Regions from separate parts of the Massilia varians genome, predicted to be linked through region 2. Evidence: predicted binding sites of a transcription regulator. Region 2 holds the regulator's gene; the other holds the start of a gene.
The links. Region 2 encodes FliA, which starts transcription of late flagellar genes. Its sites were predicted from a motif close to CTAAAGTTTNNNNNNNNNNNGCCGNTA; they were not measured.

Region 1 (15,689 bases), 2.7 Mb from region 2:
CCGAAGTTCTTGCGCATGTAGGCTTCCATCATCTCCGCATGCGCCGGATTGCTCGAGGAAGCGACGATGCCGGCGAACAGACTGTTGCGGCCCAGCGCCTCCATGTTGTTCAGCAGCGCGTCGCGGTTGGCGGTGGCAAACTTCCAGGTCTGCTCGAGGTGCTCGCCGGCGACGCCACCGATCAGATACGGCACCAGGTCCGGCGGGGTCTGCGGCGACAGGAGCGACTGCAGGGTACGCGCCGCCAGCTGCGGGTCCTGGGCGCTGGCGAGGGCGCGGCCAAAACGGTTGCGCTCCTCGCTGGTCGGGGCATTCGTGGCGCGCGCGGCAAGCAGCGCGTAGGTGGCCTGGTCGGCATAGCGGCCGGCGGTGCCGGTGACGAAGTCAATCATCGAAGGCGGCACCGAGGACGGAGCCGCCAGGAAGCGCGCGAACCTGGCCTTGCCCTCTGCGATGGCCTGCGGGTCGCCGGCGCGGGCCAGCGCCGTGGCCAGCATGGCGCGCAGCTGGCTGTCCTCGGCGGTCTCCCCCGGCTTTTCCTCCCAGCCCAGCTTGTCGAATGTCGGGCGCGCGAGATCGACCAGGAAGCGGCGGATCAGGGCCTGTTCCGGCTCGCCGCGCGCGAGCGAGTCGAGCGTGCGCAGGTTGGACAGGATCGCATCCCAGACCGCCACGCGCGGCTCGTCCCCGTACTTGCGCACCAGGTCCAGGTAGGCCTCCAGCCCCATGCGGCCGTTCGAGGCGAAGCTCCAGGTGTCCGACAGCAGCTTCAGGCGCGTGCTGTCCGGCAGGCGCGGCGCCTGCTCGGCGAGGGCGCGGAAGCTGGCCGGGTCGTACTGCACGCGGAAGTAGCCGACGCTGTGCGGATCGACCACCAGGGTGCCGTCGCAGCTGCCCTGGTTGATGGTCGTGCCGGGGCCGGACAGCAGCATGGTCCAGGCCTTGCCGTTGACGGTGCCGACCTGCAGCGGCACGTGCCACAGGCGCTTTTCGCGGGGCGGCTCGTCGAGACGGTACTGTTCCTGCGACAGCGTCACCTTGCGCCGGCCGTCCTCGCAGGCCTGCTCGACCTTGACCAGGGGGAAGCCCGGCTGCAGGGTCCAGTCCGAGGCCAGCTTCCCGACCGGCTTGCCGGAGGCCTTTTCCAGCGCGGCCCACAGGTCGCTCGATGTCGTATTCGAATACTGGTGCTTCGCCATGTAGGCGCGCATGCCCTTGCGGAAGGCCGACTCGCCCAGGTAGGCTTCCAGCATGCGCAGGAAAGCCTCGCCCTTCAGGTAGGTGATGGCGTCGAACGCCGCCGCGGCCTGCTCCTCGGTCTCGATCGGGGTCTGGATCGGGTGGGTGGTCTTGCGCGCGTCCAGGTTCATCACGTATTCGCGCTCGGCCATGCCTTCCAGGTAGGGGCGCCATTCGGGGTGGAAGTGGTGGGTCGCCTTGGTCGCCATCCACGAGGCGAAGCCTTCGTTGAGCCACAGCTTATCCCACCAGGCCATGGTCACGAGGTTGCCGAACCACTGGTGCGCCAGCTCGTGGGCGTTGATGTTGAAGGTGAACTTCTTGCGCTTTTCCGGGCTCTTCTTCGGGTCGTACAGCAGGGCCGGTTCGTTGTAGACGATCGCGCCCCAGTTCTCCATGGCGCCGTTGAAGCCGCCCGGGATCGCGATCTGGTCCAGCTTGGGCAGCGGGTACGGGATGCCGAAGTAGTTGTTGAAGTAGCGCAGCAGATCGCGCGTGGCCTCCAGGGCGAAGGCGGCCGAGCCGAGCTTGCCTTCGGTCGTCACGATGCCGATGTCGACGCCGTCCTGCCTGCTCGATAAGCGCTCGAGTTCGCCGGCCACCAGCACCACCAGGTAGCTCGGCATCTTCGGGGTATTGCCGAAACTGATACGCTGCATCCCGCCGGCGAGATCTTCGCGCTTGTCGATCGGAGTGGTGGAATAGGCCGTGAAGTTGTCCGGCACGTCGACCGTGAGCCTGAAGCGGGCGCGGAAGGCGGGTTCGTCCCAGGTCGGGAGCATGCGGCGCGCATCGGTCGGCGCCATGGTGGTGGCGATCAGCTTCTTGTCGCGGCCAGCGGCCTTGTAGTTCACGTAGAACAGGCCGCGTCCTTCGCGGTTGATCTGGCCGCGGAAGGCCAGCGCCAGTTCATATTTACCCGGCGCCAGCGGCTGGGCCAGCTCGAAGCGCAGGGTCTGCTGCTGTCTGTCGAGGATGGGGTCGAGTGTCAGCTTGCCCAGGTGCTTGCCACTGAGGCTGGCTGAATCGATCCGCATGTTGTCGGCGTTCAGCATGATCGTCGAGGTCGGGGTCAAGACCTCGATCTCGACCGTCTGGGTGCCGCGAAAGCTGTTGGCGGCAACGTCCGGCATGATGTGGGCGTCGTATTGCAGCGGCACCACGTCCTTCGGCAGCTTGCCCGGCGTTGCCGCGAAAGAAAACGGCGCCTCGGCCTGCGCCGTGGCCGTGCCAATGGTGAACGCAAGCGCGGCGGCCGTTTTGCAGGCCCGCGCGACTGGCATGTCTCTCATAAGTCTCTCTCTCGCATCTGTTTTTATTTGGCGGTCCAGGCGCGCCATGGCGCAGGAACCCAGCACGCACTGTAGGAAAGCCGGGCAGCGCTTGCGCCCGGAATGCGACAGACTGCAAAAAACGGGGCCAGACTGCTGAAACCGGGGAATGGCGGGGCATGCGAAAAAAAATCCGAATTTTTTTCACATCACCCTAAAGTTCCCGAAAGCCCATCCGTAAATGCCTTAGATACCCGGCAATCCGGCCGGCGTTCATTGCCTTGGTGCCAACATGACCTCGAACGACGTCCTCTCGATGTATGAAAACCTCGCTGGCCTCAGCAGCCAGATGAAGGGCGCCGCCGAGGCTGGCGACTGGACCGGTTTCGACAAGTTGAACGTGCAGGCGGCGGTGGCCGCAGGCGCCGCGGCCGGCGGCGTGCCCGCGCTCGAAGGCGCCAAGCGCCAGCGCAAGATCGACCTGATCAAGCAGCTGATGGCCAACGACCGCGCGATTCGCGACGTGACCGAACCCTGGATGGGGCAGCTGGACCGCGCGATGTGCGCGCACTGATTCAGTAACGCAAATCAAGACGAAGGCGCCCGCGAGGCGCCTTTTTCGGGGTGGGCGGGGGAAAATAGTCCAGTGGACTGTTTTCCCGCCCACGCGGTCAACGTCTGCCAGCACTCTTGCAACGTATCGAACACTACCTATCACCGCGTGGGGTAATTCGGGCCAGTGGACTGAATTACGAGCCGCCCACCCTATGATTCCAGGTTACTGAGCTTGCCCAGGCAGCGCCGCTGGTAACTGTTGAGCCTTTCCGTGACGAGCGCGTCGTCCTCGGCCAGCTTCCCGGCATCGATCAAGAGCCGCAGCTTGGCGATGTGATCCCCCTGCGCCAGCGCCTGCGCCAGGTTCGAGCCGTCCGGCTCGCCCGCTTGCGCGATCGCCCCGGCCACCGTATCGGGGAAATCCCAGTGCCGGGCGATGACCGCCGACAGCTGCCGGCTGCGCGCCAGCAGTTCCACCCCGAAGTCGCTCGATGCCGGCACCTTGCCGTTCTGGCACACGCGGTCGGCCAGCCGGAAGCCGACGATCAGCCCGACATCCTGCATCAGCCCCGCCAGGCAGGATTCGAAGATGTCGGCCGCCAGCGCGGAAGCCATCAGGCTGGACGCCACCGCGCATTTTTCGGAACGGTTCCACACCAGCGGCGCCGCGCGCCGGGCAAAACCGGCCTCGTGCAGCTTGACGAGGGGCCGGAAGGCACCCGCGCCAGCAGCATGCGCAAGCCGTTCTGCCCGAACAGCATGATGGCGGCGTCCAGGGTCTTGATCGGGGTGACGGGACGGTAATAGGCGCTGTTGGCCTCACGCAGCACTTCTGCCACCAGCACCACGTCTTCGGCCACCTGGCCGGCCAGCTCGCCCGTGCTGACGTTCTCGTCGCGCAGGCTGCGCAGCAGCTTGGGGATCAGTTCCGGCACCCGCGGCACCAGCTCGGCCGCAACGGCCGGGTTGTGCGTCAGCGTCCCCACCTGCTCCAGGATCAGGCGCGCGGTCTCCGGCGGCGCGTCGAAGCGTGCCGGACCGGCCAGCCAGAGGTAATAGAGGGCGTCGGTGGCGGCATGGTCGGCGCCGCCGCCCGGCTCCTCGGGCGTGGCCGCCTGGGTTTGCGCGCCGCTCAGTAAACGATTGATCCAGTTCTTCATAGTCCGCAGGGTCTGTGCCGCAGGGGGAGATTGTAGCCCAAGGCCCGTCATGTAAAACGCATGCACTGCGGATGGACATCCGGAAAAGACAAAAGCGCCCGCAGGCGCTTTGCATGTACCCGAGCGGAAGGCTCGGTCACGGAATCGGGGAGAGCGATCACCAGGTATCTCCTGGCGTCGCCTCGTGCCGGTTGCATCCGGCGTTCGCTGCCTCAGCTGGCAGGCGAACCGCTTCCGGACACAGGCGTTTCTTCAACGTCCGCCTGCTTTCCGCGCCACGCTATCGGTGGTGGCTGCGCCAGGCCGCTGTGCCGTTTGTGATCTTGCGAACACGAATCAAGTATAGCAAGAATTTCAATCTTGTGTAGACGCGTTGTGCGCGCCTTTGTCCAGGGTCGGTTCGGCCGCTGCGCCGGGCGGCGGCCTGCGTCCCAGGCGCGCCTTCACGCGCGCGCCCAGGCCGGCGCGTGGCCCCTCCCCGGGCCCCGCCGCACGCCTGGCGCGCAGGGCGAACACCAGTCCCGCCAGCAGCGCCAGCGCGCCGGCGACGGCGCCCGGCAGCAGCCAGGGCGCGCTGTCCTCCTGCGGCGGCTCCGGCTTTTTCTTCTTTACCCTGTGCACCTGCTGCTGCGGCGCCGCCAGGGTCTGCGTGGTGGAAGCCGGCGCGGCGCCCGCCGCCACCTGCAGCAGCTTCACCTTGTCCTCGAGCTGGCCCAGCTGCTCGTGCAGCATCGCATTCCTCGCACCCAGCACGACGCAGGCATCGATCTGCGCCTTGGGCTGCGCAGCGCAGGCGCCGCCCGCCGGGGGCGGTTCAGGCGTCGAGGGCGCCGGCCTGGCCGGCTGCGGCGGCACGATGGCCGGCTTCGGCTTGAGCGGCGCGGGCGCGGGCCTGGGGCGAGCCGGCATGAACTCCGGCGCCGCAGCCGCCAGCGGCGCCCCTTCCGCCGCCTTGGCAGGCACTGGCGGCGGCGCCACCGGAACCGGCGGCGGCGCGGGATTCGGATCCGGCGCCAGCCACAGGGTTGCCAGCCGCACGCCGCGCTGCGCGCCGTCGGCCAGTTCCAGGTACAGGTGCAAGTGTTCCGACTCCACCTTGCCGAGCGAGGTGAGGTGCAGGAACTGGCGCCCGTCGCGCCGCATCACCGTCATCCGGAGCGTGGACAGCACTGCCGGCATGCCGATGTTGGCGCCGTGGTAGACGTTCGGATGCGCCAGGCGCACCTGGACCGGGTTGGCGGCATCTTCCAGCATGGTCAGCTCGATGTCGGCCACCAGCGGCTGGCCGAGAAAGGAACTCACCCGCGCTTCGCCCAGCTCGGCCGCCTGGACCGGCCAGGAGGCAGCGGCCAGCAGCGCGCAAGTCGATATCAGTGGAAGGCGGGAAGCCATAGCATGGGAGTAGTGAAGCCTGAACGTCATTAACGGACAATCGGCTAAACTCTTTAATCACTGCCGCCCACAACAGGAACACACCATGGAAAACAGGATTGAGAAGGACAGTTTCGGCCCGATCGAGGTGGCCGCGGACCGCCTCTGGGGCGCCCAGACCCAGCGTTCGCTCCACCATTTCCACATCTCGACCGAGCAAATGGCGCCGGAACTGGTCGCCGCCCTGGCCCAGGTCAAGCGCGCCGCCGCGGCGGTCAACCGCTCGCTCGGCAAGCTCCCGGCCGACAAGGCCGAGGCCATCATCCGCGCCGCCGACGAGGTGCTCGAAGGCCGCCATCCGCAGGAATTCCCGCTGGCGGTCTGGCAGACCGGCTCCGGCACCCAGAGCAACATGAACATGAACGAGGTGCTGGCCAACCGCGGTTCCGAGCTGATGGGCGGCGAGCGCGGCGAGAAGCGCCTGCTGCACCCGAACGACCACGTCAACATGGGCCAGTCCTCGAACGACATCTTCCCCACCGCCATGCACGTGGCCGCGGCGATCGCCGTGGCGCAGAACCTGCTGCCGGCCCTCGCCCGGCTGCGCGGCACGCTGCTGCGCAAGTCGCGCGACTTCGAGGGCATCGTCAAGATCGGCCGCACCCACCTGCAGGACGCCACCCCGCTCACCCTCGGCCAGGAATTCTCGGGCTACGTCGCCCAGCTCGAATTCGCGGAAAGCGCGATCCGCGCCACCCTGCCCGGCCTCCTGGGCCTGGCGGCGGGCGGCACGGCGGTCGGCACCGGCCTGAATGCCCACCCCGATTTCGCCCCGCGCATCGCGGCCGAGCTCAGCTCGCGCACGGGCCTGTCCTTCAAGAGCGCACCCAACAAGTTCATGGCGCTGGCCGGCCACGAGGCCATGGTCTCGAGCCACGGCGCCTTCAAGACCCTGGCCGCGGCCCTGATGAAGATCGCCAACGACGTGCGCTGGATGGCCTCGGGCCCGCGCTCGGGCCTGGGCGAGATCACGATTCCCGAGAACGAGCCGGGCAGCTCGATCATGCCGGGCAAGGTGAATCCGACCCAGTGCGAGGCGCTCACCATGCTGTGCTGCCAGGTATTCGGCAACGACGTCGCGATCACCGTGGGCGGCTCGCAGGGCAACTTCGAACTGAACGTGTTCAAGCCCATGATCGCCCACAATTTCCTGCAGAGCGCCCGCCTGCTGGCCGACGGCATGCGCTCCTTCGACGAGCACTGCGTCCAGGGCATCGAGCCGAACCATGCGCGCATCGCCGAGCTGATGGAAAAATCGCTGATGCTGGTGACCGCACTGGCCCCGCACATCGGGTATGATCGCGCCGCACAGATCGCCAAGACCGCGTCGCACGAAGGCCTGACCCTGCGCCAGGCCGCGCTGCAATCCGGCTTCGTCACCGAGCAGCAGTTCGACGCATGGATCGTGCCGATCGACATGACCCGGCCGGACCCGGCCGCGTAAAACCTTTCGGGGCACCTCCAGGTGCCCTTTTCAATTCCCCGAGGACAGTATGCAAAAAGTAGATTTCGATTTGACAGCCGAGTTCGTCGAGCTGAACCAGCTGATGAAGCTGGTCGGCCTGGTCGACAGCGGCGGCGCCGGCAAGAACATGGTCGCCAGCGGCGCGGTGGCGGTCGACGGCAAGCAGGAACTGCGCAAGACCGCGAAGATCCGCAGCGGCCAGACCGTGACCGTGGGCGACGTGCAGATCCGGGTCCGGTAAACACGCCCGAAACGGCTGGGAAACGGACAGGAAAGGTGGCGAAAAACAGCGGGCTTATGTTTGCGCCCTAACAAACAGAGCGGGGCTTCCTTGTTTATATTTTAAGTCATCAGGATCGACTTATATCAACCGGCCATAGGTGAAGCCATGGAAACCCCGAACCGCGCCCAGTCCCAGGAGCAGCTCATCGGAGACCTGCGTCTCGTCATCGAGAATGCGGAAGAGTTGCTGAAAAACACCGATCACTACACCAGTGCGCTGTACCAGAACGCGCGCGCCAAGCTGGCGCTGGCGCTGGAAGCGGCCAACGAAGAACTGGCGCGTTTCGAAGATGCCCAGCTCGAGCGCATGATGGCCGCCACCCGCGCCGCCAACGAGCGTTACTCCGACCGTACCGGTGAGCAGCGCATCCTGCGCGCCTTCCACTGAAGCCTAGGGGCTTTCGCAACCGGCGTCGTCTGCCGCAATCGCGGTCACCACGCCGAGCCTGAACCAGCCCTGCAGCATGGCGCCGATGTCCGGCGTCCCCTCACCGGCCGCCGCGGCGGCCAGCGCCGCGTCGAGCGCCGCGCCGAAACCGGCGCCCGCCGCCAGCCGATCCAGGGCCGCGGCTTGCGCCGCGCCCACTTCCACCACCTCCACCCGCCAGCCGCGCCGCGCCACGAGTACCGTGCAAGGGGTGCCGGCGTGCGCCGGCAGTGCCGGGCCGCCCGGCTGGTGCGCCTGCCACAGCGCGGCGACGGCCCATTGGCTGCGCAGCAGGCCGACCGAGGGATGCAGGGTGAAACGGGCGCCGTCCAGAGCCTCGGGAGACAGCGCGACCAGGGCGTCCAGGCCGAGGGGTGGGGTGTCCGGCGCCAGGCAGGCACGGTGCACGGCCCACTCGAGCCGCGCCACGTCGGGCAGGTAGGGATAAGGCGCGGCCGGCGCGAACCCCGCAAGGAAATCCGCGAAGCGCGCGCCGAAGGCGGCCAGGTCCGGATCTTGCGACGGCGCGGCCTTGCCGTAGGCGCGCGCCAGGCCGGCGAAGAACTCCTCGCCTACCAACTGGCGCAGGACCGGATAGGCCTGGCCCAGGGCGCGCTCCCAGCCGGCGCCCAGGTTGGCGCGGTAGAGGGCCAGCCGCTCCGCCCCGCCCTCCTTGAGGAAGGGCTGCAAGGCGGCTTCCTGCTTGCTGTCGAACAGCGCCGCGCCGAAGCCTTGCTGGAGCGCGGCGAGCCCGTCGCTCCTTGCCACCGGCGGCGCCGGCGACCGGCTCGCCGGGATCGCGGCCGGCACCGGATAGTCCCGGGCGATCGCATCGGCCCTGGCCGCTTCCGCGAGCAGGCTGTCGATCGGCGGCAGGTCGGCATCCCATTCCACCAGGGTCGGCACCCGGCCGAAGCGCGCCAGCGCGGCGCGGTACAGCTCCCAGACCGGTTCGGCCACGGCGGCGCCATGGTGGTCGACCAGTGCCAGCGGCGTTTCCAGGTGGCCGGCCAGGTGGATTTCGCCAACGCTGCCCAGCGGGAGCGCGGCGATGGCGGCGCGCGCGTCCTCGCCGTGGTTACGCTGGTTGACATAGAGGTTGTTGACGTCGAGCAGGATGCCGCAGCCGGTGCGGCGCGCCAGTGCGGCCAGGAACTCGGCCTCGCTCATGGTGTCGGCGCGAAAACGCACATAGGCCGAGACATTCTCGACCAGCAGGCGGCGGCCCAGCCGCTCCTGCACCCGGTCGACCCGCTCGCACAGCAGCGCCAGGGCGGCGTCATCGACGGCCAGCGGCAGCAGGTCGTTGAGCTGGCGGTCCGCCAGCGCGCCCCAGCTCAGGTGTTCGGAGACGAGGAAAGGGTCGACCGCCTCGACCAGGGCGCGCAGGCGCTCCAGGTGGGCATCGGAAAATCCGCGCGCCGAGCCCAGGCCGAGCCCGACGCCATGCAGGCTGACCGGATAGTCGCGCCGCAGTGTGCTCAGCACGTGCCAGTCCCAGCCGGCGCGGGCGAGGTAGTTCTCGCTGTGCACTTCGATGAAGCCGACCGGCGGGCGCCCGTCGAGGAAGGCGCGGTAGTGCGGCGTGCGCAGGCCCACGCCGGCCGCAGTGCCTTCCCCTGGGGCCGGCATGGATTACTTGCCGGCGTCGGCCTTGGCCGGCTCCGTCTTGTCCTGCCGGGCCTTGCCCGGTTCGAGCGCGCCGCCGAGCTGCGTGCAGGTGCCCTTGGCAACGAACTTCCATTCGTTCGGGTCCTTGTCGACCTTGGCGACACCGGCGCAGCCGTGGGTGGCGGTGCCGCAGTCGTTCTGGCCGGCCTTGGCGACGCCGTAGCAGGCCTCCTGGTCGCCCTTCGGCACGCCCATCTGGTCCTGGGCGGCGGCGTGGGCGCAGACGCTGGCGAGGGCGGCGGCGATCAGGGCGTGGCGGTGGGTCATGCGGTACTCCTGGGTGGCGGGGGAAGATGCAAGGCGGCGCTCAGGCCGTCGTATTGATCTTGTTCCCCAGGTGCGGCGGCAGGTTCGCCGACTGGACCGCCGGCAGCGCTTCGAGCAGCTGGGTGGCGGTGGCTTCCTGGATCTGCTGGGCCTTCTTGAAGACGGCCAGGCTCACTTCCTGGCGCTGGCCGGTTTCGGCGATGCTGGTGGACAGCTTGGCAATGCTGGACACATCCATGTCGTTCTCCCATTAAGGCGTATCCACCAATTACGGCAGCCGAAAGACAAACTTTAGGCCCGCGGGCGCAACCATGTATCCAGCCAGGCCAGCACCTGATCCGGATCATTCAGGTCCAGCCACGCCGGCCCGCCCTCCCCGCTTGGTCCCTGAGGCTGCGGCCCGTCCGAGGCCACGGCCAGGATGTCGGGATCGTCCGGATACAGGGCCGGCCGCCCCAGGCTCGGGCGGAACACTTCCAGCTTGGGCATGCGCTCCCATTTGTAGCCCTCCACCAGGGTCAGGTCGGCCGGCGCCAGCCGCGCCAGGTGTTCGGCCAGCGCGGGTTCCGGTCCCGCGCGCAGTTCGCGCAGGATGGCGACCCGGTAGGGAGAAGCCAGCATCACCTCGGCCGCCCCGGCCATGCGCAGGCGGGCACTGTCCTTGCGCGGCGGTTCCAGTTCGACGTCGTGGTGGCTGTGCTTGACGACGTTGATCCGCAGTCCGCGCCCCGCCAGGCGCGCGATCAGCACCTCCAGCAGCGAGGTCTTGCCGCTGCCGGACCAGCCGACCACGCCCAGCACCGGCCCCGGCTCAGTAGGCGACACGGTAGCGCATGCCGCGGTAATTCATGATCGCCGCCTTCGGCAGCAGGCGCTCCAGCACCAGTCCGGGCGCGACTTCCTCGCCCTCGCGGCGCAGCATCTTGTCGACCAGCAGCAGGCGCTCGGCCGGATTCGGCGAATAGATATAGCCGCCGAAGCTGAGTTTCGGGATCTCGCGCTGCACCGATTCCGGCAGCGACTGCAGCGGGCCGATGCTGTCCTCGGCGGACGGCGCGGCGCCCACCAGGACGGGACGCGCCGGTTCCGGCAAGGCCTCGGCCGCTTCGGCGCGCGGCGCCGGCCTCGAGGCGGGCGCTGCAGGCTTCGCGGACACCGGCGGCGCCTTCGGCTTGGCGGGCGCTTCCGGCTTGGCGGGCGCCGCTACCGGGGCGGCTACCGGCGCCTCGGGCACGGCAACGGGCGCAGAGACGGGCGCAGAAACGGCAGCGGGAACCTGAGCGGCGGCGGGCGCAGGCGCCGGCGCGCTCGCCACCTGCACTGCCGGCGCCGGCTGGCGCAGCAGGAAGGCCGCGCCGAGCGCCACCACCAGTGCGCCGGCGGCAACGCCGATCACGAGCGGCTGGCGGCTGGCGCGGGCGGCCGGCGTCGCATAGCTGGGCGGCGGCGCGTGGATGGTCGGCGCGTTGCCGAGCTGGCGCTCGGCCTGGGCCTTCTTGAGGGCTTCGAGGATGTAGGACATGGCTTATTTTCCGGTCTTGAGCGCCGCGCCCTGGGCCAGCAGGCGCGGCTCGGGCACGCCGGAGAGCTGGTTCAGGCGCATGTAGGTGCGCGGACCGGCCAGGCCGTCCGCCTTCAGGTACTGCGCGGCCTGGAAACGCTGCAGCCGCTTGCGCATGCCGGCGTCCAGCACGCTGCCGGGCTGCGGCGCCTGGGCGCCGTCCAGGCCCGCCAGGCGTCCGGCCAGCCAGTCGACGTCCGGCCCGCGCGCGCCCTCGGCCAGCTCCTCGCGGAAGGCGCGCGGCATGCGCCAGAAGGTCGTGAACTCGCCGCCGAAACGGGCCACGAAGCTGGCCAGGTCGATCTTCTCGCTGCGCGCGCCGGCGCTCAGCGTCACGCTGTTGCCGTCCAGCGCGGACAGCACCGCATAACCAGTGCGTGGGCCGTCATGCAGGGTGACCACGGCCGGCCGGTCGAGCATGCGCAGCTCGTACAGGCCGCCGCGGCCCTGGTGGCAGCGCAGCTCGAGCTTCAGCGCCGCCTCGCAGGGCTTGTCGCCGGCCAGCGGCTGCCCCCACAAGGCCGCCAGCTCACGCAGCGCATTGGCCTCGTCCGCCTGCACCGGCGGCACGCTCGCGGGCGCCGCGGCGCTTGCCGTCGCCGGCACCGCCCTGGCGGGGGCCGCGGCATGGGCAGGCTCGGCTACCTGCTTGCGCGCCGGCAGCGCCTGCCAGGCGGCAGCACTGACGGCGGCCGCGGCCAGCACGCCGCCGGCAATGGAGGGCATGCGCAGGCGGCGCGCCGCCACTGGCTCGCCGGCGAAGACCTCGGCGGCGGCTTTCTTGAGGATCGGGCGCGTCACCTGCGGGCTGTTCTCGACGTAGGCGCCGAGCAGGGCGCGGTCGCACAGCAGGTTGATGCGGCGCGGCACCCCATGCGTCAGCGCGTGGATCTGCGGCGCGAGCGCGGGCGGGAACGGCGACGCGCCGGCGCCGGCCACCGCCAGCCGGTGCGCCACGTAGGCGCCGGTTTCGGCCACCGACAGGGGCCCCAGGTGGTAGCGCGCGATCACGCGCTGGGCCAGCTGCTCCAGCTCCGGACGGGCCAGCATCGTGCGCAGCTCGGGCTGGCCGATCAGAATGATCTGCAGCAGCTTGCGCTCGCTGGTTTCGAGGTTGGTCAGCAGGCGCAGCTGCTCCAGCACCTCGGCCGACAGGTTCTGGGCCTCGTCGATGACGAGCACATTGTTCAGCCCCTGGGCGTGGGATTCCAGCAGGTAGCGGTTGATCGCGTCGACGTAGCCTTTGAGTCCGGGCGTCGCCACGCCTATCGGCGTGCCGGCCGGCGGCAAGTCGATGCGGAATTCGTCGCATACGCTCAGCAGCAGTTCCTCGACGCTCAGGCGCGGATTGAAGATGTAGGCCAGCCGGCAGTTCTCGGGAATCTGCTCGATGAAGCAGCGGCACACGGTGGTCTTGCCGGCCCCGATCTCGCCGGTCAGCAGGACGAAGCCGCCGCCGCTGCCTATGCCATAGAGCAGATGCGCCAGCGCCTCGCGATGGCGCTCGCTCATGAACAGGTAGCGCGGATCGGGGGCGATCGAGAACGGCGCGCCCTTCAGGTGGAAGTAATGGTTATACATCGGCGATCATGCGGGTCCTAGCGGACCGGCAGCGATTTGAACTTCTTGCAATATATCTTGCTTTTGTCATTCATGTAAGCGATCGTGCTGCCCGGGTTGGACACGCGCAAAGGATAGGGCGAGGCGTCAAGCGGCCGATAGGCGATGCCGGCGCTGGCGCGGATCGCCCCTTCCAGCTCTTCCGGCGTGCTCTCGGTGAGCGCGGCAATGAAGACCAGGTCGCTGCTGTCGTCGCTGACCATGACTTCCTTGACCTCGGCGCCCCATAGCGTGGCCTCGACCCTGAACCAGTACGCCCCGCCTTCGCGCTTGTAGGCCGGGCCGAATGCCGTGCTCAGGTAGTCGTGGAAATAGCGGTTGTCGAGGTGGCTGCGGCACAGCAGCGCATTGCCGACGACCTGGCTGAAGGTCGAGGGCATGGCCTGCGCCGCGACAGGACCCGCCGACAGCGCCCCCGTCAGCGTGGCAACAATTGCCGATCGGTAAAGTCGCACGGCTCAGAGTTTGGACAGCCAGGCGCGGTTGGCCGCGATCTGCGCCTTGACCGCGGCCGGCAGGGCTTCGAAGCAGCCGGGATGCTGCTTGAGGGCGTGCTCGCGCACCTCCTTCTGCATCCCGTTGACGAGGAATACATACACGGCCGCCCCATCGGCGTTCTTTCGGGTGCCCATATAGCGAATCACGTGAATTCTCCTTCCATGGCCCGCATTATGACATCGCAAGGCCCCGTCCGGCCACGCGGCAGGCACGACAGGAGTCAAAACGCGCCGCGGTCAGCGTCGCCCAGCCCGGCTGCCAGACCGCTCATCCCCTGGATTCGCACTCTGCTCCCCGCTTTCGCGCTTCCATCGTTTTGCCAGGGCAAGCCGCGGCGCCTTGCCGTATCGTTCAGACTCCCATCACCGCCACCGACGCCAACAGCATGCACCCCGTCTTCAAGCCCGCCCTCCTCGCCGCCGGCTTCGTCGCCACCCAGGCCAGCCGCGCCGAAGCGCCGGCGGCGCCGGTGACGCTGCAGCGCACCGTGGCGCCCTTCAGCGCGGTCGAGCTCTCCGGGCCCTACGAGGTCGTGCTGCGCGTCCAGGGCCGCCAGGCGCTCACCCTGTCGGGCGAGCACAAGCAGTTCGACGGGATCGAGACCTTCGTGCGCGGCGACACCCTGGTGGTGCGGCCGGTCGAGCGCAACGGTTTCCACTTCAGCTGGGGCAAGCGGCGCGCACCGGTCATCATCCGGATCACGGCCAGCCAGCTCACCAGTCTGAAGATGTCCGGCAGCGGCGACGTCGAGCTGGCACAACTGGCGGGCGAGCGCTTCAGCGTCAGCGTCGACGGCCCCGGCGACCTGCGGGCGGCGGGCGCGGTGCGCGAACTGGTGGTGCGCTCCAGCGGCAGCGGCGACCTCGACCTGCACCGCCTCAAGGCGGCCGACGTCGACCTCGACATGTCGGGACCGGGCGACGTGCGCCTGGCCGGCATCGGCAACGTGCTCACGGCAACTGTGAGCGGTTCGGGCGACCTGGAAGCGCTGGACCTGCGCCTGGCGCGCCTGGACGCGCGCATGCGCGGCCCGGGCGGCATGACAGTGACGGGCAGCGCCCGCGAGCTGCGTCTCGAAGCCAGCGGTTCGGGCGACTTCGAGGCCTGTTCGCTGGCCGCCGGCGCGGCCTCCACCGTCCAGCGCGGCCCGGGCAGCGCCTGCGTGGCCGGCGACATCCGGCGCTTCGACGCCGAAGTGGGCGGCTCGGGCGACCTGCAGGCCTGCAGGCCTGCGGCCTGCAGGCGGCCAGCGCGGTCGTGCGCCTCGCCGGCCCCGGCAGCGCCACGCTGGACGGCAGCATCGGCGACCTCAAGGCCGAAGTGAGCGGTTCGGGCGACCTGGAAGCCGGCGCACTCCAGGTGAAGCGCGCAACCGTGAAGGCGCACGGGCCCGGCGGCATCGAACTGGCCCGCGTGTCCGATACCCTGGACGCCGAACTGCACGGTTCGGGCGGCCTGGACGCGGACCTGGACGGCAAGCGCCTGCTCCTGAACATCACCGGCCCGGGCGCGGCCCATCTCAGGGGCAAGGTCGAGCTGGTCAAGGCCCGGCTCAGCGGTTCGGGCAGCCTCGAGGGCCGCGGCCTGAGCACGGCGCGCGCCGACATCGCGGTCAGCGGCCCCGCCCATGCCTTGGTGAACGTCGCCGGCCAGGACGAGCGCCGCGCCGAACGCGGGAACGCGGGCCGCGGCCAGCTGCTGCTGGTCGACCGCAGCGGCAGCCGCCGCAGCGAATAAACGACAAGGCGCAAGCCGATTTCCCCGGGTTCGACAATACCAGTTTTCATACCAATAAAAAGATTTTCATAATCAATGACTTATGCAAATAACCTACGGTGATGGAGCCATATCTGCAGAGCAAATTTGCATACCAGTTAAATACCTGTTGACATCGCTGTACCGCCTGCCTATAGTGCGCTGACTCTCCGGCAGAACCTTCCATACCATGATCGACTATCTCATCGGCGTCGACGGCGGCGGCACCGGCACCCGCGTGCGCCTGGCCCGCCCTACCTGCGCCGGCTTCACGGAAATCGCGCAGGCGACCGGCGGCCCCTCGGCCCTGTCGCGCGGCATCGACAATGCCTGGACCACCGTCCAGGGCGTCGTCGCCGAGGCCTTCGCCGCCCTCGATGTCCACCACATCCCCATGTCCTCCTGCGCCGTCGGCCTCGGCCTGGCCGGCGTGCACAACAAGGAGTGGGCGGCCCAGTTCGTCGACGCCAATCCCGGCTACGCCCTG
Region 2 (15,689 bases):
GTTCCCGCACACCGTCGATGACACCCTGCGCCGAGTTGATCGTCATGAGAACGCCCGCCGCCGGCTCCCGTACCACCTCCGGCGTTCCCCAAACATTGCTAGCAATCACCCTTGTTCCGCAGGCCATTGCCTCAAGCAGAACATTGGCCCAGCCTTCACGGCTGGACGCCAGCACCAGTGCATCGACCGCGCTGTAGTAGTCGCACAGTCGTTCCTGAGTCATTGCTCCCGCGAAGACGACACGGTCCGCTACGCCCTTGGCACGCGCAAGTGAGACCAAGCGCTTGTGATCCGGTCCGCTGCCCACGATCACGAGGCGCGCATCGGGAATGCCGGGCAGCGCCGAAATGACGTGCGCATGTCCCTTGCGCGGGTCAAGGTGGCCGACCGAGAGCAGTGTGAAATGCCGCAGGCCCAGAGCATCGCGGGCAGCGGCACGGTCTACCGGCCTGAACAGGTCGAGGTCGACGCCGTTACGCAAGGTCGTGATGCGGGAGGGATCCATCCCGGAGCGCAGCATTTCGTTCCTCAGTGCGTCGCATACGGTGATCATGGCAGCCGCGTGCTTGCCTGCCCAGTGAATCATGGCGCGCGGGATACGTCGCCGCATGATGAGGTTGATATCTGTCCCCAGCGCGGAAATGATCACCGGCTTGTTGAAGTATTTGCCCAGCAAAACCGCCGCAACGCCGTCAGGGTAGAAATAGTGCGCATCGATGACATCGAAATCGAATCCTTCGTCCAGCAGCTTTCCCATGACACCACGAGTAGCAAGCGCCAGGCTCATGGGCGTAAGGTTAGCCCCCAGTTTGGGAATGACCACATATCGAGGATGGTAAACCTCCGTGCCGACACGCGTTTCCAGGAATGGTGCCATAGCGAATGTGCCATATTCCCCGAAGCGTTGGCTGGGGAATGGAAACCATGGAATCGGAGCGACGACTTTAGCCTCCACTTCACCAGTCGCAAGCTGATGACGCAGTGTGGTCTCGGTGAAAATGCCGTGGTGTGGCTTGGCTGAATTGGGGAACAGCGTACTGAAGGTAAGAATTCTCATGATACGCACAGCCCAGGCTAGGAATTGACGAACGCATCAGCGAAACCATTTCCGTCGCGTCATCTTCAGGTAATCAAGCAGGCTCTAGCGCGAATGCATGCAGAGCGTCACGAACCGGGAATCGATATCCACTCTAACACAATCAGTTACTTATTTACCAAAAAAACAATTGTGTATTGGAATTAATAGTTTGATTCGAGCTCGGCGGACTGTGAGCCAGGACGGAGCTGAAGGACTGGATCTACAACTACTGAACGCCGGAGGCGCCGGGCGATCCGGGCTACTGGTTCGGCTACCCTGTCAACAGCGGCTGGCATGCAGAGGGCTTTAGGCCGTGCCCAGCATCGCCGCGATCGCCTGCGGCTCGACCGGCCGGCTGAAGCAGTAGCCCTGCATCTGGTCGCAACCCCGCTCCTGCAGGAAGGCCAGCTGCTCGCTGGTCTCGACGCCTTCCGCGATCACGTTCAGCTTCATCGAATGCGCCAGCGCGATCACGGCGTTGACGATGGCCGCGTCGTCGGCGTCCTGGGTCAGGTCCATCACGAAGGAGCGGTCGATCTTCAGGCTGTGGATCGGGAAGCGCTTCAGGCTGGCCAGGCTCGAGTAGCCGGTGCCGAAGTCGTCGATGGCCAGCTGCACGCCCATCGCCGCCAGGCGGCCCATGGTCTCGGTGGCCGCGGCCGGATTCTCCATCAGCACGCTCTCGGTGATCTCGAGGGTCAGGAAGCCTGGGTCGCAGCCGGTTTCCGCCAGCAGCGCGGCCACGCGCTGGGCCACGTCCTGGCCCAGGAACTGGCGCGCCGACAGGTTCACGCTGATGCGCACCGCGGGCAAGCCGGCGCGGCGCCAGGCCACCTGCTGGCGCATGGCGGTAGCCAGCACCCAGTCGCCGATCGGCACGATCAGGCCGGTTTCCTCGGCCAGCGGGATGAACTCGGCGGGCGAGACCATCGGCCCGCCGGCCGGCTGCCAGCGCAGCAGCGCCTCCACGCCGGCCACCACGCCGCTGCCGATGTCCACCACCGGCTGGTAGTACAACAGGAATTCCTCGCGCTGCAGGGCGCGCTGCAGCGCCCCTTCCATGCGCAGGTGCAGGGCCGCCTGCTCGCCCATCGCGGCGGCGTAGAAGGAATAATGGTTGCCGCCGCTGCCCTTGGAGCCGTACATGGCACTGTCGGCGTTCTTCAGCAGGGTGGCGCTGTCCTCGCCGTCGGCCGGGTACATGGCGATGCCGATGCTCCCCGACGGAAACACTTCCTGGCCGCACAGGATCATGGGCTGGAACAGGTTGTCGAGCAGCTTGCGCGCCACCTTGGCCGCGTCGTCCTGGCAGGCCAGGTCCGGCAGCACCACCACGAATTCGTCGCCGCCCTGGCGCGCCACGGTGTCGCTCTCGCGCAGGCTGCCGGACAGGCGGCGCGCGATCTCGACGATCAGGGCGTCGCCGGCATCGTGGCCGAGGCTGTCGTTGACGTGCTTGAAGCGGTCCAGGTCGATGAACATCACCGCCACCTGGCGGCCGGCGCGGTGGGCATGCATGATGGCCTGGCCCAGGCGGTCCTGCATCAAGACCCGGTTGGGCAGGCCGGTCAGGGCGTCGTGGTTGGCCAGGCGCAGCAGGGCTTCCTCGGCCTGCTTCTGGCGCTGGATGTCCTTGATCACGCAGATGAAGCGCTGGTTGCCGTTGGCGTCGCGCATGCGCGAGACGTTGACGCTGACCCAGACCCGCGAACCGTCGCGCCGGATCAGGCGCTTCTCGCGCTGGTAGTCGCTGATCTCGCCGGCCTTCAGGCGCTCGATCAGCGCCAGCTCCTCCGGCAGGTCTTCAATGCAGGTGAGCTGCTGGAAGAAGCGCTGCAGCAACTCGATCTCGGAATAGCCGAGGATGTGCGACATCTTGCTGTTGGTGCGCAGCACGCGGCCGTCGCTGCCCAGCAGCGCGATACCGACCGCGGCCTGGTTGAAGGTGAGGCGGAAGAATTCCTCGCTCTCCTGCAGGCGCAGCCTGGCCTTGCGCCGGAAAGTGATGTCCTGGCCGATCAGGAGCAGCATGTAGCTGCCGTCCTTGCGCGCGCGGCGGATGTTGAAGTCGACGTAGCGCACGCCGTCGGCGCGCCGGTCGAGCGTGACCAGCACGTTGTCCTGGCGCGCGCCCGAGGCCAGCGCCTCAGCCGCGCGGTCGGCCAGCTCGCGGCAGGAAATCAGCTCTTCCAGCGCGGGCTTGTGTTCGAGCAGCAGGCTGTCGGATGCCCCCAGCAGGTCGGCCATGCTGCGGTTCATCGAGCGCACGCGCAGCTCGGCATCGACGACCAGCAGGCCCGCCGGCATGCCGTCGATGACCTGCTCCAGGTAGTTCTGGTTCTGCAGGCTGCTGCGCTGGCTGGCATGGGTATAGGTGTCGAGCGCCAGGCCCATGTCGAAGCAGACGATCTTGAGCACCGCTTCCATGGCGGCGCGCAGGCGCTCCGGCTGCCCTTGCAGGCGGCGCCACAGCAGGCCGGACAGCTCAGACAGGTATTTGCGGTAGGCCCCGATGTACCACGTCGGATCGAGCCCGATGTGCTGGTGGGTCGCGCCCACGCGCAGGCGCTCGCGCATGTATTCCTCGCCATATTCGCCGGCCGTCAGGCTGCTGAAGTAGGCGGCCTGCACGTCCCGCAGGCGCGCCTCGGCGCCGTCGCCCAGCATGCCGCGCAGCTTCGGGAAGGACATCAGGTGCGCGTAGAAGCGGTCCGAGAAGGCGTCGCGATGGGACGCGAGCAGCGCGTGCACGTCGCGCAGGGCGTCGATGTCCGACTCCTCGAGTTCGAGGTAAGCCTTGCGCGCGGCGACTTCGTCGCAGTCGAGCCCGATCTCGCGGGCGAGCTCGTCGACAAGGTCGTGAGGGACGTTCATGGCTTAAAAAAGAGGAATATTTACTGAGGGATAGAGTGGTTGCATCATAGCAATGGCCTTGTCCTGAATCGAGCAAATAATCACAGATAATCACATCTGTTGTTAATAGGCCATACCCACGGTGTGGTTTTGTTGCCCAGGATAAATATACGCTTGGGATTGCTCAAGATGCGGTCGCGCCGGCGGCGCACAGTAGGTTCAATCCCAACTGCAAGGAGCCCGCCATGCGCCACTCAATCCTGCCGCGCCTGCTGTCCTTGACGCTGGCCCTGTCGGCCCTGCCCGCGCTGGCGCAGGACGTCAACGTCACCCTGCAACCCGTGCGTGAGAAATTCGCCCGCAGCGACGAGGTGCTGGTGCGCGTCACCCTGCAGAACAACAGCGCCACGCCGCAGTTCCTGCTCAAGTGGCACACCCCGGTGGCGGGCGTGCAGGCGCCGCTGTTCGAGGTGCTGCGCGACGGCCAGAAGGTAAGCTACCTCGGCATCAAGGCCAAGCGCCCGGCCCCCGGCCCGGACGACTATCTGCGGCTGGAACCGGGAGCCACGCTCACCAGCACGGTCGAGCTGTCGGCGCTGTACGAGATGAGCGTCACCGGCCCCTACCAGCTGCGCTACCGCACCGCCTCGAGCGGCCTGTTCGCCGCCTCCGGAATGCGCCCGGTGCCGGGTGCGCTGGCCTCCAGCCAGGTCGGGATCTGGATCGACGGGCGCCTGCCGCGCGGGGCCAGGGTACCGGCCAGGCAGGCCGTCGCCGGCGCCGCCTCACTGGAATTCAGCAAGTGCTCGAACGCCCAGCAGGAGCAACTGGCGGCGGCCGTGGACGCGGGCAAGGCGATGACGGTCGACGCCCACAATTACCTGGCGGCGGGCAGCGGGGGCGCGCAGTACGGCGCGCGCTACGGCACCTGGTTCGGCGCCCCCGATGCCGGCCGCGCCGCCACCGTGAACACCAACTTCACGGCGATCCGCGACGCGTTCGAGACCAAGCCCCTGAAAATCGACTGCGGCTGCAACGAAAACTATTTCGCCTACGTGTACCCGGCCCAGCCCTACGCGATCTATGTCTGCAAGGCGTTCTGGACCGCACCCCTGACCGGCACCGACTCGCGCGGCGGCACCCTGCTGCACGAGCTGAGCCACTTCGACGTGGTCGCCGCCACCGACGACCATGTGTACGGCCAGCAGGGAGCGGCCGAGCTGGCCCGGAGCGCCCCGGCACGGGCGGTCAACAACGCCGATTCGCACGAGTATTTCGGGGAGAATAGCCCGCCCATGATTGAGTGAAATCACACGCAGATTGGCAATCCGTCCTGGTTGCTGGCTATACTACTTGCATGCAGCGTCTTCAGGCTTTCAAATTCGAGTTGATGCCGACCGGCGAACAGCAAAGCATGATGCGCCGCTTTGCCGGGTCGTGCCGGTTCGTCTTCAACAAGGCGTTATCCTTACAAAAGGAACGCTACGAACGCGACGAGAAGAAGCTTTGCTACTTTGAATTGTGCAGGTTGCTTACAGCGTGGCGCCATGAAGCAGACACTGCCTGGCTGATGCAAGCGCCGGTTCACCCGCTGCAGCAGGTTTTGAAGGATCTCGAACGAGCCTACGCCAATTTTTTCGCCAAGCGAGCAGGGTTCCCGCGGTTCAAGAAGAAGGGGCGAGCCGACAGTTTCCGCTTTCCGGACCCAAAGCAAATCAAACTTGATCAGGCAAACAATCGCGTATTCCTGCCCAAGCTTGGTTGGCTGCGTTATCGTAACAGTCGCAATCTTCTTGGCAGGCTGAAGAACGCTACCCTTAGTCTGTCGTGCGGTAAGTGGTTCGTATCGTTCCAGAGCGAGCGTGAAGTCGAGCAACCCATCCCACAAGGTGGCGTGGTCGGAATCGACATGGGTATTGCCCGCTTCGCTACGCTTTCAGACGGCACGTACTACGCGCCGCTCAACAGCTTCAAGCTGCACGAAGACCGCTTACGTCGCGCACAGCAATCGATGAGTCGCAAGATTAAGTTCAGCAGCAATTGGATTAAGTCCAAAACTCGCGTCCAACGTCTCTATTCCCGCATCGGCAACGCCCGCCGCGACTACCTGCACAAGATCACAACCGCGATCAGCCAAAACCACGCGATGGTATGTATCGAAGATTTGCAGGTGCAAAACATGTCCAAATCAGCGGCAGGCACGAGCGAACGACCAGGGAGGAAAGTTCGAGCCAAGGCAGGTCTGAACAAATCTATCCTTGATCAAGGGTGGTCCGAGTTCCGTCGCCAACTGGACTACAAGTTGGCATGGTCCGGGGGCTGGCTCATTGCCATTCCACCACACGATACAAGCCGCACCTGTCCGCGTTGCGGCTCTGTCTCGGCAGATAACCGACAGACGCAATCTTGGTTCAAATGTGTGCAATGCAACTTTAAGCAAAACGCCGATCTAGTTGGCGCGATCAACGTTCTCAGGGCGGGACACGCCCATTGCGCCTGTGGAGTGAGCGATGCAACGAGGTCGCCAGCAGCAGGAACCCACCGAAGCGACTCTTCTCAGCACGATACTGGATGAGCGCAGTAGGGATCCCTCGGCTTTAATAGAGAGGGAGGATGTCAACATCATGCCGGTGTAGTCGACTAGCTCGTGCATACCAGACAGGGCGACGTCTTACATTCGAGTAGAGTTTTGAAATACTATTTCAAAAGAACCGCAGAAACGAACTTTTATTTCATTCCTCTATACACCCGCCGGCAGCGGTTCCGGCACCGACGCCAGGATCATCACCGCCACGCGCCGGTTGCGCGCCTGGTTGGCCGGCGTGTCGTTCGGCGCCACCGGGCGCGTGGCGCCATGGCCGATGGCCGACAGGCGCACATCCTGCACACCGCTCTCGATGAACAGACGCACCACGCTGGCCGCGCGCACCGCCGACAGTTCCCAGTTGGAGGCGAAGCGCTCGTTGGTGATCGGCAGGTTGTCGGTATGGCCCTCGACCTCGATGCGCTGCGGCGCATCCTTGAGCAGGCCCGCCACCGCGCCCAGCACCTCGCGCGCCTCCTGCTGCAGGGTCGCTTCGCCCTGGTCGAACAGCACGCTGGCATTGAGTTCGATGCCGATGCCGCGCGCATTCTGCGTCACCCTTACCTGGCCCGATTTCACCAGCGGCATCAGGGTGGTGGTCAGGTCCTTCGCCAGGATTTCCATGCGCTCGCGCTCGCGCCGCGCCGCTTCATGGCGCTTGCGGTTGACGATGTGCGACAGCGGCAGCACCGGCTCGACGCTGGTGTGCGCCTGCGGCGCCACGCTGCGTCCGCCGAAGGCGTCGCCCAGGGCTTCGGACAGCACCGCGTATTTTCCTTCGTTGACGATCGAGATCGCGTACATCACGACGAAGAAGGCGAACAGCAGCGTGATGAAATCGGCGTAGGAGATCAGCCAGCGCTCGTGGTTTTCCTGCGATCCGTCGTCGTAGCGTTTGCGCGCCATGCCGTGGCCTCAGTGGCGCGTCAGGAGACTGGCCACCCGTTCGTCGACCACGCGGGTGTGGTCGCCGGTGGCGAGGTCGTGGAAGACTTCGGCGAGGATCTCGTACTGGGCCACCTTGTCGCTGACGATGGCCTTGAGCTTGTTCCCGACCGGGTAGAAGAACAGGTTGGCCAGCCCCACGCCGTACACGGTGGAGACGAAGGCCACCGCGATGCCGGAACCCAGGCGCGACGGATCCGACAGGTTCTCCATCACGTGGATCAGGCCCAGCACCGCACCCAGGATGCCGATGGTGGGCGCGTAGCCGGCCGCCGATTCCCAGATGCGCGCCGCCTGGCGCTGCGAGAACTCGTAGGCGTTGATCTCGTTCTCGAGCAGGCTGCGCAGCTTCTCGGGCTGGATGCCGTCGATCACCAGGCGCAGGCCCTTCTGGACGAACTTGTCCTTGGTGCCCATGTACTGCTCGAGCGAGAGCAGGCCGTCGCGCCGCGCGGACAGGCTCCACAGCGCGATCTCGCGCGAGAGCAGCTCGCGGCCGGACTTGGGCGGCACGAAGACCCAGCGCAGCATGCGCAGGCCCAGCATGAAGCTGCGCCGCTCGCTCTGCAGCAGCACGGCCCCGAAGGTGCCGATCACGACGATGGCAAAGGCGGCCGGCTGCATCAGCGACGCGAACTTGCCGCCGTCCAGGGTATGGCCGACCAGCACGCCCGCGATCGCGAGCACCAGGCCGGCTACGCTGGCCCAGTCCATAATTGCTCCCGCAGCGCTGCGCGAAGGCGCGACACGGCCTGGGTGTGCAGTTGCGACACCCGCGACTCGCTCACGCCCATGACGGCGCCGATTTCCTTCAGGTTGAGTTCTTCCTCGTAGTAGAGGCCCATCAGCATCTTCTCGCGCGGCGGCAGCTTATCGATGGCGTCGATCACGGCCTGGCGGAAGCCCGTGTCGAGCAGGCTGCGCAGCGGATCGCTGTCGTCCACCGCATAGCGGTCGAGGAAGCTGTCGCTGCCGCCGTCCTCGCCCTGGTCGTGGAAGTCTTCGTAGTACAGCAGCTGGTGGCCGCCGCCGTCGCCCAGCATCTCCTGGTAGTCGGCGAGCGACATCTTGAGCGACTTGGCGATCTCGGACTCGCTGGCCGGACGGCCCAGGCGCTGCTGCAGCGCCTCCATCGCGGCTTCGACCTTGCGCATGTTCTGGCGCGTACTGCGCGGCATCCAGTCGCTGTTGCGCAGCTCGTCGAGCATGGCGCCGCGGATGCGCAGCACCGCATAGGTTTCGAACTGGGCGCCGTGGTTGTCCTCGTAGCGGTTGATCGCATCGAGCAGGCCCATCATGCCGGCCTGGATCAGGTCATCGACTTCCACCGAAGGCGGCAGCTTGGCCTTCATGTGGTGGGCAAGACGCTTCACCAACGGCATATGCTCCGTCAGCAAATGGTTCTTGTCCGCTCTCCCTTTGACCGTGTACATGCCTTATGCTTTTCTCTTCCGCTATCTCTATTCTTGTGTGGGACTCTGCCGCACTCGTGCCATTGTAGGGTGGTCGGCTTCGCCGGCCGCGCGTCCAGCCAGTGCAGGCGATGCGGTAACGCGTCTTTCAGTTGAACGCGCGGTCGGCACAGCCGACCACCCTACATTTAACCCCTGCCCATGCCGGGCATCGCGTGCAACGCGAACTGGCCCGCCAGGCGCCGGAACGCGACCGAGGCCCCCGCCAGCGGGAAGGCATCGACCACCGCCCGGCCCAGGCGCGCGGCCCGGTGCAGGTACTCGTCGGCCGGCACCGAACCCATCGAACTCAGGTTGACCGCCAGGTAACGTGTTGCCGCAGCTGACATATTATCGTATACGACCTTGGCCTCCGCCTCTGTCGCGCCGGTCACCAGGATACCGAAGGGACGGCGGCCCAGCTGCTGCGCCAGGCGCTTGATCAGCGCATAGGCATTCGTGATCGACGCGGCGGAGGTACCGACCTGCACCACGATCTCCGAGCTCGCCATCAGCGGCAGCGGGAATTCGCCGCTTGGTCCCAGCTCGCCGTCGACCATCACGATGCCGGCCTGCCCCACCAGCACGTCGAAGGTCTTGGCCAGGCGGCGCGCGTCGTTGTCCCCCAGCGGACGGCCGAGCGACGCCACCGAGAAGCCCTGCGGCACCGCGTGCAGCACCTGGTTCAGGCCATACTCCTGGCGCGCCACCGCGGCCAGGCTGGCGGCGCGGTTCAGGCCCAGGCGGCGCGCCACCCCATAGTCGCGCTCGCAGGCGTCGACGATCAGGACCTCGTTGCCCAACTGGGCCAGCGAGGCGCCCAGGTTGACCAGCATGGCGCCCTTGTCGTCTTCCGGCGTGGCAGAGAGAAAGGTGACGATGCGCGGGCGCGGGCCCTGCAGCATCCGGCGCAGGCCTTCGGCCTGGTCGAAATCGAAACTAGCCAAGGTGCACCTCGCGCAGTGAACGATCCTGGCCGGCAGCGGCCATCATCAGCGGCAGGTCGGCGTCGCCGAACTGGGCGCTGGCATTGCGGTTGTTGCGGAAGGCGCGGTCGACCAGCATGGCGCGGTCGGCCAGGTGCAGGTCTTCCGGCACGCGCTGGCCGTTCGAGATGTAATGAAGATTGAGCTTCTGCCGGATCACGACGTCGAGCACGTTGCCGATCGAGGCGGCTTCGTCCAGCTTGGTCATGATGCAGCCGGCCAGGCCCGAGCCCTGATACGCGCGCACCACTTCGTTCAGGGTTTCGTTGGTCGCCGTCGCGTTCAGGCACAGCAGGCGTTTCACGTCGGCGCCGGATTCGGAGAGCATGGCCACCTGTTCCGTCACCATCTGGTCGCGCTGCGACATGCCGATGGTGTCGATCAGGACGGTGTGCTTGTTCTTGAGTTCCTTCAGGGCGATGCGCAGGTCGGCCTCGTCCTTCACCGAGTGCACCATCACGCCGAGGATCTTGCCGTAGATGCGCAGCTGCTCGTGGCCGCCGATACGGTAGGCGTCGGTGGTGATCAGGGCCAGCTTGTCCGGACCATGGCGCATCACGCAGCGCGCGGCCAGCTTGGCGGTGGTGGTGGTCTTGCCGACGCCGGTGGGGCCGACCAGTGCGAACACGCCGCCGCGGTTCAGGAGGTCGTCTTCGTTGGCGATGGTGGTGAGGTTGCGCGCCAGGACGGTCTTGATCCAACGCAGGGCGTCGACCGCATCCTTCGTCGCCGGCATCTTGTCGATCAGGTAGCGCGCCAGGGTGGCCGAGAAACCGGCGGCCAGCATCTCGCGCAGCACTGCGGCCTTCTGCGGCTCGCGCTGCGCGCTAGCGTTCCAGGACAGCTCGGCCAGCTGGGTTTCCATCAGGCCGCGCATGGCGCGCATCTCGTTTATCATGCCGCTCATTTCAAGAGCGGCCGATTCCTTGGCCTGGGCGATCGCGGCGCTCATCATCTGGGTCATGGCGGCCATGTCGATGCCCGGTTCCGAGGCCGGGGCGCGGCGGTTGACGTAGGTCGGCGGGATTTCCGGTGCGATGGCGGGTGCGGCGCGGCGCTCGACGTAGGGCCGGGCCACGTCAGGCTGGCCGGCGAACGGGTCCAGCTTAGGTACTGCGGCACGTGGCGCCGGCTGGCGCGCCTGCGTTGCGGCGGGCGCGAAGGCAGCCGCGGCGCGGCTGAAGACCGGTTCCGGGTCGAAGTCATTGTCGAAGGCCTGGAAGCTCGGCGCCTGCGGCTCTTCGATGGCCGGGGAAGCCAGCGCGGCGACGTCGTCGTTGTCCAGCGCAAGGATCTCGACCACGCCGTCGACCGGGCGGTTGGAGAGGATGACCGCGTCAGGGCCGAGCGCCTCGCGCACCTTGCGCAAGGCGTCACGGGAAGTAGCCGCTGTAAATTTCTTGACGTTCATCGTTTCTCTCCGCACTTCATTCAGCTGTACTGTTCTGGGTTGCGCGGGCGTAGTGCCCGTCCATAGGCAACATTATTGGCGATGCTGCGAGGAAACCATCGGAAGAGTAAAGAGGGGAAACAGGTCTATTTCAAGGCTGCTGTGCTCCTTGGCCATGGATGAGCGCAGAACTGCCGGGCTGTTGACGAAGTTGAACTCAATTGCGGATTCGTGCGACAAAGCTGACTATTATGCAATATCATGTCCTGAATGAATGACTGATATAAATAGCGGCCTCACAACGCTGATCCATGCACTCATTAGTGAGCAAACGCAATTCTCTCACATTGTAACTCTGATGAATTTGAGGCATACTCGGCTCTACCGAGTTTCTGGAACAATAACGAAAGGCCTACCGATGAAGTTCAGGATACCGAAGCGTCAAGCCGGCATGTCTGGAGAAGCCTTTTTGATTTTCTGTTGCAGAGCGCTCGACAGCAGCATCCCTGCCCTGAGAACGGTATTCCTGCTCGCGGGAGTTATTGCCGCAGGCCTGCGCCTGGGTGGTGTGGGGGATTTCCTGTTCGTCACAGGATTGCTGTTGCACTTCTCGATCAGGTTCGAGAACTGGTGGGTCCAGCGGCGACCTCACTGATACCGGCCGCCGCGGGCCGGTATCGATGGCGTGCAAATCAGGAAGATGAGGAAGCGCCGGCACGGGCCGACATCGCGCCGGCACGGCCGATAACACCCCAGCGGCCACGCACGAGACGGCCGTACACCGCGATGTAGAGCACAAGCTGCGCTACCACGATCGCCAGGCTGACCGGCGCCGACGCGCCGGCAATCACACTCACCGCCACGCACACTGCCACCGCGGGGGCGATCAAGCACACCACACTGGCATTACGGCTCCACGGACGGGAAGCGTCGCGTCGCACATGCTTGAAGACGAGGCGGCGGTACACCAGCGTGTGCAGGTGCAGCGCATCCGGCGCGCCAGGGCTGACATTCTGGATCACGCGACGGCGATACATGCTGAACAGCACTTCGATGACCGGATAGCCGCAGATCGCCAGCACCTGCCACGCATTCACCGACGGGTTACGCACCAAGAGCAGCACCGCGATCTCCGATACCAGGAAACCCAGGAAGTAAGCGCCGCCATCGCCCAGGAACAGCTTCCCGAACGGATAATTCAAGGCCAGGAAACCGGCGGCCGCGCCGATGCACAGAACGCCGAGGGCCACCACCAGGGAGTCGCCATGCTGCAGGCCGACGGCAGCCAGGCCGGCGGCCATGATGATGATCGTGCTGCTCGACAAGCCATTGAAACCGTCGATGATGTTGATGGCGTTCGAACCGCCCGAGACGACCACGGCCGTCACCATGATGGCGAACGGCGCGAACGCGAGCAGCGTATCCACACCCCAAAGGTCGAGTTCGGTCACGGTCGCGCCCAGCAGGGCGCTGGCGATCATCGCACTCATGGCGGTCGCCGCAAGGCGTACTCGAACGGACACGCGCTTGGTGAAGTCTTCGATCAAACCCGCGAGAAAAGCCGGCAGGCTGGCGAGCAACAGCAGGCGGATGTCGGCAGAATGCAAGGGATTGATGCTGGCCGGTGCCAGCATCTGGAACAGCGCCAGGCCCAGCACTACCCCTGCCATGACACCAATACCGCCGATGCGCGGCACCGCGGTCGTGTGCACCTTCTGTACGCCGCTCAGGTCGTGGTCGTGGGAGAGTTTGCCGTGCCATTTCTGCGACAGGACAATGAGCAGGCATACTGCAAAGCTCACGGCAAATGCCGTCAAGCCGAGCCCAAATTGTTGATATTCCAGCATTTTTTATCGCAAAGATACCGAACGTGTTCGATCCAACGGAACAACGTTGGCTGATCGGAAAGTGGTTAAAAAGCGGCGATGGCGTCGCAGTGTTGGCATTGGTCTTTACTTTTGTACCAATGCAATGTTATCACAGATCAACTACAAATGTTGACTCTTGGCACTCCTGAGAGCCCTTGAAACGACCAAGTGAAGCTGAAATGACACACATTCAGCCACCAGTATTTACATTGGGATGCCGACCAGACTGGTCACCCGAATGGTCTTGGTCTCCGGAATCTCGTTATGCGACAGCACCTTCAACTGCGGCACCGCACGCCGCAGGAAGCGCGACAGCAGCACCCGTAGCGGCGCAGGCACCAGCAGCACCGGATTCAGCCCCATCTGCTCCTGCTGCTGGGCCGCGCTGGCAGCCTGCTGCGCAATCGTATCGGCCAGCCCCGGCTCGATGCCGGTGCCGTCGCCCCCCGCCCCCATCGCCTGCATCAGGAGCCGCTCGAGACGGTTATCCAGGGTCATCACCGACAGTTCATTCGTGCCCGGGAACAGCTGCTGCACGATCGCCCGTCCCAGCGCTACCCGCACCATGGCGGTCAGTTCGCCCGGATCCTGGGTCTGCCCGGCATACTCCGAGAGGCACTCGATGATGGTGCGCATGTCGCGGATGTGCACGCCTTCCAGCAGCAGGTTCTGCAGCACTTTCTGCAGGGTCGACAGCGACACGACCTTCGGTACCAGGTCTTCCACCAGCTTCGGCGTGTCTTTGCCCAGGTGATCGAGCAGCGCCTGCACTTCCATCCGGCCCAGCAGCTCCGAAGCGTGGGTCGTGATCAGGTGGTTCAGGTGCGTTGCCACCACGGTGCCGGCATCGACTACGGTATAGCCCAGGCTTTGCGCCTCGTCGCGCAGGCTGGCGTCGATCCAGGTGGCAGGCAGGCCGAAGGCCGGATCGGTCGTGGGCTGGCCCGGCAGCGTGCCGCTGGCCATGCCCGGATTGATCGCCAGGTATTGCCCGTTCATCGCTTCGCCCGTGCCCACTTCCACGCCCTTGAGCGTGATGCGGTAGGCCGAGGGTTTCAGTTCCAGGTTGTCGCGGATGTGCACCGGCGGCGCCAGGAAGCCGACTTCCTGGGCGAATTTCTTGCGGATCCCCTTGATGCGCTTGAGCAGTTCCCCGCCCTGGGTCTTGTCGACCAGGGGGATCAGGCGGTAACCCACTTCCAGCCCCAGGGTGTCGACCGCCATGACGTCCTGCCAGGTCGCCTCTTCCGATTCGGGCGCCGTCGCCGCGCCGGTCGCCGCTGCCGTGGCTGCTGCGTCCGCCGCCGCGGCCGCTTCCTTGGCCGGTCCGTCCATCTTGCGCTTGGCAATCAGCCAGCCGCCGCCGACCAGGGCGCTGCCCAGCAGCAGGAAGATCAGGTTCGGCATGCCGGGGATCACGCCCAGCGCGAAGATGATGCCGCCGGTGATGTACAGCGCTTCCGGGCGGGCGAACAGCTGGTTGGTGACCTGGCTGCTGATGTCGTCTTCGTTGGCCACGCGCGAGACCACCATACCGGCCGCGATCGAGATGATCAAGGAGGGAATCTGCGCCACCAGGCCGTCACCGATGGCCAGCAGCGTATAGGTTTCGGCCGCCTGGCCGGCGGGCAGGTCGTGCTGCACCATACCGACGATCAGGCCGCCGATCACGTTGATCAGGGTGATCATGATGCCGGCGACGGCGTCGCCTTTCACGTACTTGGACGCACCGTCCATCGCGCCATAGAACTCGGCTTCCTGCGCCACTTCGCTGCGGCGCTTGCGGGCGTCGGCCTCGCCGATCAGGCCGGCGTTCAGGTCGGCATCGATCGCCATCTGCTTGCCCGGCATCGCGTCCAGGGCGAAGCGCGCGCCCACTTCAGCGATACGGCCCGCGCCCTTGGTCACGACGGTGAAGTTGATGATGGTCAGGATGACGAAAACGACGATACCGACCGTGAAATTGCCGCCGATGAGGAAGTGGCCGAAGGCTTCGACCACCTTGCCGGCGGCCGCACCGCCGGTGTGCCCCTCGGTCAGCACAATGCGGGTAGAAGCGACATTGAGCGCCAGGCGCAGCATCGTCGAGATCAGCAGGATGGCCGGGAAGGCCATGAAGTCGAGCGGCTTGACCGTGTACAGCGCGGTGAGCAGGACAATGACGGACAGCGCGATGTTAAAGCTGAAGAACACGTCCAGCACGAAGGCCGGCAGCGGCAGGATCATCATCGCCAGCAGGATGACGATGAAGATCGGGGCGGCGAGCGCGCTGGCGCCCCTGGCCGCAAGGCCGCTCGTCCATGCCGGCAGTTTGATGCTGTTCATTAGTGCAGTGCTCCGTTATTCGTGTTACAGCTCGTGACGCTTGTTTCGTAGGGTGGGCGGGTTTCCCGCCCACGCGGTGATCGTTATCGGCTCCGCTTTCGTGCCGGATGATCTTGCCGTTAACTATCACCGTGTGGGCAAGAAACTTGCCCACCCTACATGGCCCCTTATTGCAGCGACCCGGTGCTCGCCCCGGGTCCCCTGTAGGC

Region 1: MasN3_RS07875 (flagellar protein FliT) is a predicted target of FliA. The motif match lies at 2,725-2,751, and genes of this name have one in related genera.

What each region holds. Positions count from the first base shown of each region.
Region 1 is NZ_AP026966.1:1,698,172-1,713,860, reverse strand. It holds gene MasN3_RS07880 (M1 family metallopeptidase) at 1-2,531, opposite strand, end outside; gene MasN3_RS07875 (flagellar protein FliT) at 2,803-3,084, shown strand; gene MasN3_RS07870 (HDOD domain-containing protein) at 3,276-3,722, opposite strand; gene MasN3_RS07865 (HDOD domain-containing protein) at 3,680-4,225, opposite strand; gene MasN3_RS07860 (type IV pilus assembly protein FimV) at 4,580-5,617, opposite strand; gene fumC (class II fumarate hydratase) at 5,703-7,100, shown strand; gene MasN3_RS07850 (RNA-binding S4 domain-containing protein) at 7,150-7,362, shown strand; gene MasN3_RS07845 (DUF883 family protein) at 7,510-7,791, shown strand; gene bufB (MNIO family bufferin maturase) at 7,795-9,462, opposite strand; gene MasN3_RS07835 (BufA1 family periplasmic bufferin-type metallophore) at 9,466-9,768, opposite strand; gene MasN3_RS07830 (YjfB family protein) at 9,809-10,006, opposite strand; gene mobB (molybdopterin-guanine dinucleotide biosynthesis protein B) at 10,060-10,593, opposite strand; gene MasN3_RS07820 (general secretion pathway protein GspB) at 10,580-11,290, opposite strand; gene MasN3_RS07815 (AAA family ATPase) at 11,294-12,910, opposite strand; gene MasN3_RS07810 (hypothetical protein) at 12,928-13,329, opposite strand; gene MasN3_RS07805 (hypothetical protein) at 13,408-13,593, opposite strand; gene MasN3_RS07800 (head GIN domain-containing protein) at 13,833-14,771, shown strand; gene MasN3_RS07795 (GIN domain-containing protein) at 14,705-15,184, shown strand; gene MasN3_RS07790 (BadF/BadG/BcrA/BcrD ATPase family protein) at 15,393-15,689, shown strand, end outside.
Region 2 is NZ_AP026966.1:4,572,726-4,588,414, forward strand. It holds gene MasN3_RS20665 (glycosyltransferase family 4 protein) at 1-1,057, opposite strand, end outside; gene MasN3_RS20670 (EAL domain-containing protein) at 1,385-3,952, opposite strand; gene MasN3_RS20675 (M35 family metallo-endopeptidase) at 4,177-5,238, shown strand; gene MasN3_RS20680 (RNA-guided endonuclease InsQ/TnpB family protein) at 5,289-6,506, shown strand; gene motD (flagellar motor protein MotD) at 6,672-7,421, opposite strand; gene MasN3_RS20690 (flagellar motor protein) at 7,431-8,174, opposite strand; gene MasN3_RS20695 (RNA polymerase sigma factor FliA) at 8,156-8,893, opposite strand; gene MasN3_RS20700 (MinD/ParA family ATP-binding protein) at 9,061-9,858, opposite strand; gene flhF (flagellar biosynthesis protein FlhF) at 9,851-11,308, opposite strand; gene MasN3_RS20710 (hypothetical protein) at 11,706-11,942, shown strand; gene MasN3_RS20715 (MraY family glycosyltransferase) at 11,980-13,134, opposite strand; gene flhA (flagellar biosynthesis protein FlhA) at 13,360-15,480, opposite strand; gene flhB (flagellar biosynthesis protein FlhB) at 15,648-15,689, opposite strand, start outside.